3 regions of the Rhizobium sp. BK591 genome follow, and region 3 is predicted to be linked to each of the others. Evidence: predicted binding sites of a transcription regulator. Region 3 holds the regulator's gene; each other region holds the start of a gene.
The links. Region 3 encodes PhoB, which activates phosphate uptake and scavenging genes when phosphate is short. Its sites were predicted from a motif close to TGTCATNNANCTGTCAT; they were not measured.

Region 1 (4,130 bases), on a different contig from region 3:
CGGCCGAGCCTTTGCAAGCCTCTTGTTTGCAATGGGCGAAAGCCTCATATTATCCGCAGGCATGCTGGAGCTCCGCAGCGGCGCCCGGGTCGAAAACCCCGACACCGTATTTCCATCGGAGCTTGTAAGAGGAAACTATGGCTGATCTTCGTAACTATCAAAGCCGCGCTCAGACCGGCGAGATGATTGATCAAGGCCTGCGCGCTTATATGCTCAAGGTCTACAACCTGATGGCGCTGGGTCTGGCGATCACCGGTGTGGCCGCATATCTGTCGTTCCAATTCGCCTTCGCCAATGGCGAGCTGACCGCTTTCGGTCAGGCGATCTATGTGAGCCCGCTGAAGTGGGTGGTCATTCTGGCGCCGCTGGCTCTGGTGTTCTTCCTGAGCTTCCGGATTCATACCATGACGGTGGCCGCCGCCCAGACGACCTTTGCAGTCTACGCCGCGCTCGTCGGCCTGTCGCTCTCGTCGATCTTCCTGATCTACACCGGCCAGAGCGTCGTTCAGACCTTCTTCGTCACCGCCGCCTCCTTCGGCGCGCTGTCGCTTTACGGCTACACGACGAAGCGTGACCTGTCGGCGATGGGCTCGTTCCTGATCATGGGTCTGTTCGGCCTAATCATCGCTTCGCTGGTTAACATCTTCCTGGCTTCGTCGGCTGTGCAGTTCGCGATCTCCGTTCTCGGTGTTCTGATCTTCGCAGGCCTCACCGCCTACGATACGCAGCGGATCAAGGAACTGTACCTGGAAGCCGATGACGTTGCCGTGGCCGGCCGCAAGGCGATCATGGGTGCGCTGACGCTCTATCTCGACTTCATCAACCTCTTCATGTTCCTGCTGCAGTTCATGGGCAACCGTAAATAAGCAGGGCAGACTGAGTTCGAAAAGGCGGCTTCGGCCGCCTTTTTTGTTGCGCAGGCTTTCGCGGAGTGGTCTTAGGAAACCTTACTTTTCCCGATGGATGCCGCCGAATGTCATTCCGCCTGCGCGATGCCTCCCAAGCCGATATCCCCGCCATTGCCGATATCTATCGCGAATCCGTCCTCAACGGCGTCGCGAGCTACGAGATCGTGCCGCCTTCCGAGGCCGAGATGGCGCTGCGCTTTTCGACGATCATCAGCCAGCAATATCCCTACATCGCGGCCATCGGCACGGACGGAACCCTGCTCGGCTACGCCTATGCTTCCGCCTTTCGCACGCGTTCGGCCTATCGCTGGATGGTCGAGGACTCGATCTATCTCGTGCCTGAGGCCCGCGGCCGGGGCATCGGCAAGGCGTTGCTTGCCGAGCTGATCGAGCGCTGCACCGGCCTCGGCTTTCGGCAGATGACGGCCGTCATCGGCGGCGCCAGCCCCGCCTCGATCGCGCTTCACAGGAAGGCCGGCTTCGAGGAGGTCGGTCTGATGCGGGGCACCGGCTACAAGCACGGCCGCTGGCTGGATACGATGTTGATGCAGCGTGGCCTCGGCGAGGGGATGACGACCGATCCGGATCCGTCCGCCTATCCCGGCACGCTGTTTACCGGTTGATGCGGCTTATTTGTCGACCAGCTTCAGGGCCTTGTCGAACACCTTCAGCACCTGGTTCAGCTCGTGACCGCGCTTCAGGATCGTGCCGTGGACGTTGATGACGGAATAGGCGCCCTGCTTGGCGGCGAGCTTCGGGTTTTTCTCGATGCGGAAGAGCGGCATTTCGCCGGAACGCTTGAAGACGGAAAAGACCGCCCTGTCCTTCAGGTGATCAATGGCGTAGTCGCGCCATTCACCGTCACCGACCATGCGGCCGTAGATCCAGAGGATCGCGTCCAGTTCGCGCCGGTGGAAGGTCACCGGAAGCGGGTCCTTGCTTTGCTTGTATTCCCTGAGATCGACGACGACTGAGGAACTATTGTCGACGGAGCGGCTTTCGCCGTGTCGCAAATCCGGCTGATCTGTCATCAGTCTCCCAAGGCCTCCGCATGTGACAGGAGAGTGACAGTTTGCCCGAGCCGCCGCAAATTGCAAGAGCGCCAGCCGTCACATTCGGCCGCACCACAGCGCCGCGCGTCTCTCGCGCAAAGACGCTGCAGCACTTTGAATCTGCGCATCATGCCTTCTAAAAGTTGGGTCCGAATTCGGAAAGCATGATGTCCTGGATAGGCTCACGCTTTCTCCGCAGCGCCGCATTTCAGTCAAAACAGCGCCTCATTTGCAGGAGATTTATGAATTCCAGTTTGGCGCCAGCGCGCCAAAGGGCCCGGCGGAGCGTATCGACCTTAACCCCAGCCCCGAATACGCTCGGCCGGGCCGCCCCAGCACTTCATCCACTACCGGATGAAATCTCAGATATTTTTGCCAGCCATGACAACGGTCGCGCCGAGGATCGCAGCCGGATCGCCGTCTGCGGTCGCCGATTGCAGCAGGATCGCGCAGCCCTCGAGCTGCGGCCGCTGCAACACGCTGGCCGGCAGCGTCAGACTGGTTGCCTTGCCGTCCCACATGCCGATGGTTTCGACATTGGTGACGCTGTGCAGGTAGGAAAGCTTCCGGCCGCTGTTCTCGCCCTTTTCGACGTCGATGGTCTTTTCCTTGTCGAAATAGACCATCACGACATTGGCCTTGCCCTGTCCCGCACCGATCTTGATCTCCAGCTCGTCGCCGCGCATCGCGGCGTTGATCGGAACGGTCAGCCCGTTGCCTTCGCTGCTGTAGGTGTCGATCTTGCTGTTGATGCCGTTGAGATCGGCGCCGGCCAGATGGCCGCGTCCGTTGACGATCGCCTGCGGCGTGTAGACGTTGCTGCGGCCCATCGTTCTGGCATAGCCATATTGCCGTTCGGTGTTTTCCTTGGAGCTCAGCGTATCGGCCCAGCCGAGATAATTCCAGTAATCGACATGATAGGCGAGCGCGATGACATCGCCCTGATTCACCAGCGTGCGGAAAGCCGCATCAGCCGGAGGACAGGAGGAGCAGCCCTGCGCCGTGAAGAGTTCAACGACACCTTTCGGCGTGCCGTCTTCGGCCTGCAGCGGGCCTGACAGAACAACGCCAGCGATCAGCGGAATCAAAAAACGGGGGGACATTCACCTGCACCTCTTTTTCAGCGCCGACAGCGTGTTGGAACCGCAGGCCCTGACATATGAACGTACGAATAATCCTTCCGGGTCCAAACGAAAAGTCACGAACAGGTGAGACGGAGCTCCACCGGAACTTGCGGAAAACAAATCATCGTGAGCCCGTCCGAATACTGTCGCCACACAGAAAAGCCGCCGGAAACTGCTCTCCGGCGGCCATTATCAATCAAGTCTCCTAAATCCGGATGAATCTGAATCCGGATCTATATCAAAGAAGAAGAGCATGATGTCGTCCGAAAACCGCTCACACTTTTCGGCATCATGCTCTGAAAATCAGGCAGCGAGATCGCGCAGAACCGTCTGCAGGATGCCGCCATTGTTGAGGTAGATCACTTCGTCGAGCGTATCGACGCGCGACAGCAGCGGAACCTCCTTCACGGTGCCGTCGCCATAAGTGATCTTGGCGATCTTCTTCTCGCGCGGCTTGATCTTTTCCAGACCTTCGATGGTGACGAGTTCATCACCCTTGAGGCCGAGGCTCTGCCAGGTCGTGCCCTCTTCGAAGACGAAGGGAATGATACCCATGCCGACCAGGTTCGAACGATGGATGCGCTCGAAGGACTGGGCGATCACCGCCTTGACGCCGAGCAGGTTGGTGCCCTTGGCAGCCCAGTCGCGCGAAGAGCCGTTGCCATATTCGACACCGGCGAAGATGACCAGCGGCACGCCTTCCTGCTTGTACTGCATCGCCGCGTCGTAGATCGAGGTTTCGTCCTTCGACGGATAGTGGATGGTGTAACCGCCTTCCTTGCCGTTCGGGCCGAGCATGTGGTTGCGGATGCGGATATTGGCAAAGGTGCCGCGCATCATCACTTCATGGTTGCCGCGGCGCGTGCCGTACTGATTGAAGTCGGCAACGGCGACGTCGTGACCGAGCAGATAGGCGCCTGCCGGCGATGCCGCCTTGATCGAACCGGCCGGCGAGATGTGGTCGGTGGTGATCTTGTCGCCGAACAGGCCAAGCACGCGGGCGCCCTTGATGTCGGAAACGCCGGTGCCCTTCTTGCCCATGCCGA
Region 2 (4,130 bases), on a different contig from region 3:
AAGCAGACGACCGTGCCGTCGGTGGCCCGCGCGGCGATGATCGAGACCTCGCGCTCGAAGGCGACGAAACTTTCGAGGATGAGTGGCACGCCGCCGAGCGCGGCATAGGCGCCATCTGCGCTGTCGGCCACGGAGCGGAAAACCATCTGGCCCTTGCCGTCATAACCGAGACGGCGCGTCTTCAGCACGCCCTGACCGCCGAAATCCTTCAGTGCCATCTCGAGATCGGCCTGGCTGTCGACCGCATGGAAGCGGGCGGTCGATATGCCGCAGCCATTGAGAAAGCGCTTTTCGACGAGGCGGTCCTGGGCGGCTTCCAGTGCCTTCGGCGGCGGATAGACGGACACGCTCGCCGAGAGCGTCTCGGCAGCTGCGACGGGCACGTTCTCGAATTCGTAGGTGACGACATCGCAGATATCAGCGAGTTCGGCGAGTGCCGCCGGATCGTCATAGGCGGCGGTAATCTGCCGGTTGGCGAGCTGGGCGGCCGGGCAGTCCGCCTGCGGCTCGAGGATGATCGTGCGAAAATTCAATCTGGCGGCGGCAATGGCCAGCATGCGGCCAAGCTGGCCGCCGCCGATTATGCCGATCGTTCTTGCCGTCATAGGTCGTCCATCGGGTATTCGGCGACGGCGGCACTCTGGCGCTCGCGCCATTCGTCGAGCCGGTCGGCGATTTCTTCGTCGGAAAGGGCAAGGACGGCTGCGGCGAGAAGGGCGGCATTGACCGCGCCGGCCTTGCCGATGGCGAGCGTGCCCACCGGAATGCCGGCCGGCATCTGCACGATGGAAAGAAGGCTGTCCTGGCCGGACATGGTCTTTGACTGGACCGGCACGCCGAAGACCGGCAGCGGCGTCATCGATGCGGCCATACCCGGCAGGTGGGCAGCGCCGCCGGCGCCGGCGATGATGACCTTGAAGCCCTCCGCCCGCGCTCCCTTGGCGAAATTGACCAGCCGGTCGGGTGTGCGGTGCGCCGAAATGATGCGCGCATCGTAAGGGATCTCAAGCGCCTCCAGCGTGTCGGCGGCGTTCTTCATGGTCTCCCAGTCGGACTGGCTGCCCATGATGATGGCGACGGGCGGTCTGTCTGTCATCGTTGCTGCTATTCCCTCTCAGGCGATGATGTCAGGGATGATCTGATCTTCCAGCTTGGAGAGCCTGTCCTTGATGACGAGCTTCTTCTTTTTCATACGCTGGATCCGCAGAGCATCGCATCCGGTCTGGATCATGGCGTTGATCGCGGCGTCGAAATCCTCATGCTCCTGGCGCAGACGCGCCACTGTGAGCCTGATTTCCGCCTGTTCCTGATCGGCCATATGCAATCCCCGTTATCGTGCTCGGACGTTGTCCGATCTGCCGATGATTTCCGCAAGCTCCTATCACCAAATACAGGTAACGGCTAGTTAGTCTTGATCATGAAATTGCCATCCAGTCTTCATCTTTTGGCCTTCGACAAGCCTTCAAAAATATGTCACAGTCCCCGCCGTTGACACCTTGATCCCCGACGATGTTGGCCGGGGAGGGTAAGAGGAAGGAAGGGTCATATGACTGTTCAAGCTCATCTTGAGTCACTCCAGAAAAAGCATGTTGCTCTCGAGGAGGAGTTGCACGCGCTCAGAACATCTCCCTCTATTTCCGATACGGAACTTGCCGAATGCAAGCGCCGCAAGCTGCGCATCAAGGACGAGATTCAGCGTCTTAAGTCATCCGTCCACTGATCTTCCCAAGGGTCGCCGGACGATCATCTTGCGCAAAGAGGTAAATCCATCCATTCCGCCTAAAATCAGCAAGAACCGGTGATCACACACTCGATTTGCGCCAGTCCGATGCCCGCCGCATCGCGGCTGGCGCTTTTGGTTCGTCAAGCTTCAAAGGGGCTGATGATCCGTGTCGAGTTTCCGGCCGGCATAATTTAACCCTGAAGCGGAACTGCTCGGGATAAAATTATGCAATTCAAAGTGATAAAACGTCCTCAGAGACGCGTGACGTGCATCAGGCCCAGAATTGATCAAGCCATAAATTGAGCGTGTCGAAGCCGCGGTTGTTGACCGCGTAGATGCGCTTCGTGCCTTCGGATGTCACCGAAACAAGATTGCTGTCCAACAGCGCTTTCAGGTGTTGCGAAACGGCGGGGCGGCTGATCGGCAGACCCTCGGCGAGCTCATTGACCGTCCGTGGTGCGCGGCGCAGTTCCTCCAGCAGAAACCGCCGGTTCGGATCGGCAATCGCAGAGAAAGGGTCCGTGTTCGACATGGCGGGAACGCTACGTCAAACCGGGCGCTCCAGCAAGGAAATTGTGCATTGCAGCGTGCGGCAATTCAAAGTGCTGCAGCGTTCCTCGCGCGTCTCAAAAGAAGCGCGGCGCTCCAGGGTTTCACCAACCAAGGCCCTCGTGCACGATCAGGAAGGCAGCGATCAGCGCCATCGCATACATGAAGGGATAGAAGATCTGTGGCCTCATGCGGCGCACGCACCATGCGCCGGCAAAGGTGGCGAGCGGGGCGAAGGGCAGGAGCGTCGCGGAGGTCGCAAGGTTCTGGGTGTCGAGTTGGCCGAGCGCGAAATAGGGGATCAGCTTGATGGCGTTGAGGATCGCAAAGAAGCGCACGCTGGTGCCGGTATATTCGCGTGGCTGCAATTTGAGCGGCAGGGCATAGATCTGGAAGGGCGCGCCGCCGGCATGGGCGACGAAGCTGCCGTAGCCGGAAAATGTGCCCCAGAGGCTGGCGGCCACCGGCCGCTGGCCGCGCGGCGGGACCACCTTGCCGGCGCCCGGGCCGAAATTATTCCAGAAATAGCGCAGGCAGAAGAGGATGGTCACCGCGCCGATGACAATGCGCAGCATGCTGCCCGGAACGAGCGCCGAGGTCGCCCAGCCGAGCGCGATGCCGAAGACTGCGCCCGGCAGCATGATCTTCAGCGTCGCCCAGTCGCCATGCTTGCGCCAGATGACGAGCGAGATCATGTCCATGAAGACCAGGATCGGCAGCAAGATCGCTGCCGCTTCGACCGGCGAGACGACGAGGGCGAGGAAAGGCAAGCCGATCAGCGACAAAGCGTCGCCCATGCCGCCCTTTGCGAGGCCCACCAGCAGAACCGCGGGCACGGCGGCGTAGTAGAATGACAAATCCTGCGGCATGCTTTCGACGTCCTCCTCTTGCAAGCCTCGTCTAACGGAACTACTCACACAAAACGAGTGCGGATCCCTCATTTCGAAGGGGAATTCGCCGGAAACGGAAAGACCTCATGACCGAACCGGAAAACCGCTGCCGCCTTGTGCTCATCGCACCTGATATTGCCGATGCCGATGAACAGGCAAAGATCGTCGCCGACGCGCTGAAGGGCGGCGACGTCGCTTCGGTGATCGTGCCGCAATACGGGCTCGACGACGGCGCCTTCCAGAAACATGCCGAAAAGCTGGTGCCGCTGATCCAGGATGCCGGAGCGGCTGCGCTGATTTCAGGCGACAGCCGCGTCGCAGGCCGGGCGAAGGCCGATGGCCTGCATCTTTCCGGCAATGCTGAGGCGCTTTCGGAAGCGATCGACAAACACGCGCCGAAGCTGATCATCGGCGGCGGCAACGCGGCTGACCGCCACCACGCGCTGGAGATCGGCGAAGTCAGGCCGGACTATATCTTTTTTGGCAAGCTCGACGGCGACATCAAGCCGGAGGCGCATCCGAAGAACCTTGCGCTCGGCGAATGGTGGGCCTCGATGATCGAGATTCCCTGTATCGTCATGGGCGGCACCGATCCGGCCTCGGCGCTTGCCGTTGCCGAGACCGGAGCGGAGTTCGTGGCGCTGCGGCTGGCGGTCTTCGGCGAGCCCGGCCGGGCGCCGTCGATCGTCGCCGAAATCAACGCGTTGCTTGACGAAAAAGCGCCACGGTTTGAGGATTGAAATCGCCCTCATGCCGATCCCGCCCGTCCGCCTTTTGAAATTTGCCCTTGCCAGCGTGGCGGCCTTGGTTGCTGCCGGGCCGGACGTCGCTTTGGCGCAGGCGCCGGACAGCGTCATCAGCCAGCCGGGCACGGCGCCGGCATCGACCTTCCGCACCGACCGGCCCACTGGCCCGGATGTCAAGCCCTCCGATGGTGTTGGCGTGTTCGACCGTATGGGCGCGAAGCT
Region 3 (4,130 bases):
CTGATCGTCATGAACATGGGCGCCATCCTCTTGCGTCGTCGCTTCGAGCGCCGCTGGTAAACGGAGTTAAACATCATGAACATGTTGACGGAAGCTGCAGTTGAAAAGGCGCTGGATCACAAGATGAGCAACGTCCCGTATAAGATGATCGGAAAGGATGTCTCGGTTTACTACGGCGAAAAGCGCGCGCTTTTCGATGTGAACCTGAACATCCGCGAAAACACCGTAACCGCCCTGATCGGCCCGTCCGGCTGCGGCAAGTCGACCTTCCTGCGGAGCCTCAACCGCATGAACGACACGATCGACGGCTGCCGCGTCACCGGCAAGATCACGCTCGACACCGACGATATCTATGATCCGGATATCGACGTCGTCGAACTTCGCGCCCGCGTCGGCATGGTCTTCCAGAAGCCGAACCCATTCCCGAAGACGATCTACGAAAACGTCTCCTACGGCCCGCGCATCCACGGCCTGGCCAAGTCGAAGGCCGATCTCGACCAGATCGTCGAGACCAGCCTGCAGCGCGCCGGCCTCTGGAACGAGGTCAAGGACCGCGTGCATGAATCCGGCACCGGCCTGTCCGGCGGTCAGCAGCAGCGCCTCTGCATTGCCCGTGCCGTCGCCGTCAGCCCTGAGGTCATCCTGATGGACGAGCCCTGCTCGGCGCTCGACCCGATCGCCACCGCCAAGGTCGAGGAACTGATCCACGAGCTGCGCGAGAACTACACGATCGTCATCGTCACCCACTCCATGCAGCAGGCCGCGCGCGTCTCGCAGCGCACCGCCATGTTCCACCTCGGCAATCTCGTCGAGGAGAACGACACCGACAAGATGTTCACCAATCCCGACGATCCGCGCACCCAGGACTACATCATGGGTCGCTTCGGCTGATCCTGGCGTCACCAAGCCTTTCCGTTATTCGAGGATAAAGCCCCATGGCATCGACACATATTTATTCTGCCTATGATGATGATCTGAAGTTCCTGTCCAGGCGGATTTCCGAAATGGGCGGCCTGGCCGAGCAGATGGTCGCCGAAGCCGTGCGGGCGCTGGTCAACGGCGATACCGCGCTGGCGCAGAAGGTCATCTCCGACGATGTGATCCTCGATCACGCCGAACGCGAAATCGGCGACAAGGCGATCGTCACCATCGCCCGCCGTCAGCCGATGGCCGCGGACCTGCGCGAAATCATGGGTTCGATCCGCATCGCCGCCGATCTCGAACGCGTCGGCGACCTCGGCAAGAACACCGCCAAACGCGTCATCGCCGTCCAAAGCACCGGCGTTCCCCGCAAGCTCGCCCGCGGCCTCGAGCATCTCTCCGAGCTGGCGCTCGTCCAGCTCAAGGAAGTGCTCGACGTCTACACCAATCGCTCCGCCGACAAGGCGAACGCGATCCGCGAACGCGACAACGAGATCGACGCGATGTACACCTCGCTGTTTCGCGAGCTCCTGACCTACATGATGGAAGATCCGCGCAACATCACCAGCTGCACGCATCTTCTCTTCTGCGCCAAGAACATCGAGCGCATCGGCGACCACGCCACCAACATCGCCGAGACGATCTTTTACATGGCGACAGGTGCGCAGCCGGAAGGCGATCGTCCGAAAGACGACAGCGCCAACACCGTCGGCGCGGTAACCGAATAACCGCCCGGGCCGGACGGCCGGGCTAGAAGCTTGCGTGCGCGCCCATCCGGGGCGCGCAAAGAGGTCGCAGCCAATTCTGAATTTGCGCAGGGTGCATTGCTTGAACCATCCCCGGTTCAAGGATCATGCGCGAGGAGACCGACACGCATGATCCCGAGAGTTGCAGTTGTTGAAGACGAGGAAGCCCTGAGCGTGCTTCTTCGCTACAATCTCGAAGCGGAAGGCTTCGAGGTCGATACTATCCTTCGTGGCGACGAAGCCGAAATGCGGCTTCAGGAGCGCACGCCCGATCTGCTCATCCTCGATTGGATGCTGCCTGGCGTCTCCGGCATCGAACTCTGCCGGCGCCTGCGCATGCGGCCGGAAACCGAGCGCCTGCCGATCATCATGCTGACGGCGCGCGGCGAAGAGAGCGAGCGCGTCCGCGGGCTTTCGACGGGGGCCGACGATTATGTCGTCAAGCCCTTCTCGACCCCCGAGCTCGTTGCCCGCGTCAAGGCGATGCTGCGCCGCGCCCGTCCCGAGGTGCTGTCGACGGTGCTGAAATGCGGCGATATCGAACTCGACCGCGAAACCCACCGGGTCCATCGCAAGACCCGCGAAGTCCGCCTCGGCCCCACCGAATTCCGCCTGCTGGAATTCCTGATGTCGTCGCCGGGCCGCGTCTTCTCCCGCTCGCAGCTTCTCGACGGTGTCTGGGGCCACGATATCTATGTCGACGAACGCACCGTCGACGTCCATGTCGGCCGCCTGCGCAAGGCGCTGAATTTCTCCAACATGCAGGACGTCATCCGCACCGTCCGCGGCGCCGGTTATTCGATGGAAGCCTGAGGGCCTCCATTCTGATTGCTGACAACGTCGCTCGAGCTAGCGTCTGCCCCTCACCCTAACCCTCTCCCCGTAAAACGGGGCGAGGGCACGTGCCCTGCGAGAGGTCAGCGGGGAACGGAGAGGTCGGGCATATCCCCTTTGCCCTGCAAGCGGGGAGAAGGTGCCGGCAGGTGGATGAGGGGCAGCCATCCGCGCGAACCAATAACTACAAAAAAACGGGCCAGTCGGCCCGTTTCTCATGTGCGGCGATGTTACCCGCTCAGCTGGCCCGCGCTGCTGCCCGGCGGCGTTCGTTGACCGGCTGGTAGGCAAGCTTCTGGTGATAGCTGCAATAGGGCGAATTGTCGGGGGATTCGCAGCCGCAGAAGTGGAAGTCGTCCTTCAGCGGATCGCCGACCGGCCACTTGCAGGTGCGTTCGGTCAGTTCCGTCAGGCCGAGGCGTCGGGAAATCGGAACGACCACGTTGCCTCTCGGCACGTATTCCATTTCCTCGATCGTTTCGATCTCGATCTCTTCCTTCAGCATCGTCGCGCCCTGCTGGCGGGTAACGGTGCGAGTGGCGACCCGTGAGGCGTAGTTCGGCGCGCGCGGCGCAGAAGTATTGCGTTTCGGCGTTCGGGCGGCATTGGCGGTACCGCCGGCCTTGGCACGGCCGGGGAGGCTCAGCCGATGCACCTTGCCGATGACCGCGTTTCTGCTGACGCCACCAAGTTGTGCCGCGATCTGGCTGGCGCTCAGTCCTTCGGCCCAGAGCTTCTTGAGTTTCTCGACCCGCTCGTCTGTCCAGTTCATGCCCTGTCTCCACCTTTTGCGTTGGTGATGGCAGAATCCCTCACCGTTGTCCCGGAAGGCTCCGAAACAAGAAACGCTTGATCAATTTTGGTGACTAGTTCCGCCGCATGCAGTCTAGTAATTGAACTTTAACCTAGTGTGAGGCTGACTCCGTGACAAGAGTCGCATGAATCCGGATGAATCGAATTTCAAGTTTTCCCCAACTTGCTGCCCCGGCGTGGCATTTCTGCAATAATGCCTGTTGAGGACGGATAATGCTGCTGTACAAGCTTGCTGCATGCGCTAAGGGCGCAGTTTTGTTGACATTGCAGCGCGAAAAGGAAATAGTGCCAGTCGCCGCCGCAAGGCGGCATTTTTGATTTTTCGGGCCTGGTTTTCTTAGCCGGAGTCCGGAGCTTGATAACATCGATGGGAGATCGCGCTATGGCTGAAGCCGCGCCGCTTTATGACACCTATTCTCGTGCCCCGTTGCGGTTCGAGCGAGGCGAGGGCGTGTGGCTGATCACCGAAAGCGGCGAGCGATATCTCGATTTCGGCGCCGGCGTCGCCGTCACTTCGGTCGGCCACAGCAATCCGCATGTGGTCGGCGCGCTGAAGGAGCAGGCCGACAAGGTCTGGCATCTCTCCAACATCTATGAGATCCCCGGCCAGGAGCGCCTGGCCAAACGGCTGACCGACGCCACCTTTGCCGACAAGGTGTTCTTCACCAATTCGGGCGCCGAGGCGCTCGAATGCGCGATCAAGACGGCGCGCCGTTATCAGTATTCCAAGGGTCATCCCGAGCGCTTCCGTATCATCACCTTCGAGGGCGCCTTTCACGGCCGGACGCTGGCGACGATCGCCGCCGGCGGCCAGGA

Region 1: a site for PhoB is predicted at 1,962-1,978, ahead of FHX10_RS23120 (DUF2794 domain-containing protein). Genes of this name have one in related genera too.
Region 2: a site for PhoB is predicted at 1,425-1,441, ahead of FHX10_RS28255 (YdcH family protein). Genes of this name have one in related genera too.

The regions. Positions count from the first base shown of each region.
Region 1 is NZ_JACIAZ010000005.1:228,056-232,185, forward strand. Features, by position in the region: gene FHX10_RS23110 (Bax inhibitor-1/YccA family protein) at 138-866, shown strand; gene FHX10_RS23115 (GNAT family N-acetyltransferase) at 974-1,531, shown strand; gene FHX10_RS23120 (DUF2794 domain-containing protein) at 1,538-1,939, opposite strand; gene FHX10_RS23125 (DUF1223 domain-containing protein) at 2,323-3,063, opposite strand; gene acnA (aconitate hydratase AcnA) at 3,388-4,130, opposite strand, start outside.
Region 2 is NZ_JACIAZ010000007.1:259,307-263,436, forward strand. Features, by position in the region: gene FHX10_RS28245 (5-(carboxyamino)imidazole ribonucleotide synthase) at 1-605, opposite strand, end outside; gene purE (5-(carboxyamino)imidazole ribonucleotide mutase) at 602-1,096, opposite strand; gene FHX10_RS28255 (YdcH family protein) at 1,115-1,318, opposite strand; gene FHX10_RS28260 (YdcH family protein) at 1,547-1,720, shown strand; gene FHX10_RS28265 (ArsR/SmtB family transcription factor) at 1,995-2,255, opposite strand; gene FHX10_RS28270 (sulfite exporter TauE/SafE family protein) at 2,377-3,141, opposite strand; gene FHX10_RS28275 (thiamine phosphate synthase) at 3,249-3,902, shown strand; gene FHX10_RS28280 (tetratricopeptide repeat protein) at 3,913-4,130, shown strand, end outside.
Region 3 is NZ_JACIAZ010000004.1:471,090-475,219, forward strand. Features, by position in the region: gene pstA (phosphate ABC transporter permease PstA) at 1-60, shown strand, start outside; gene pstB (phosphate ABC transporter ATP-binding protein PstB) at 76-891, shown strand; gene phoU (phosphate signaling complex protein PhoU) at 936-1,649, shown strand; gene phoB (phosphate regulon transcriptional regulator PhoB) at 1,797-2,480, shown strand; gene FHX10_RS20490 (GcrA family cell cycle regulator) at 2,740-3,273, opposite strand; gene FHX10_RS20495 (aspartate aminotransferase family protein) at 3,697-4,130, shown strand, end outside.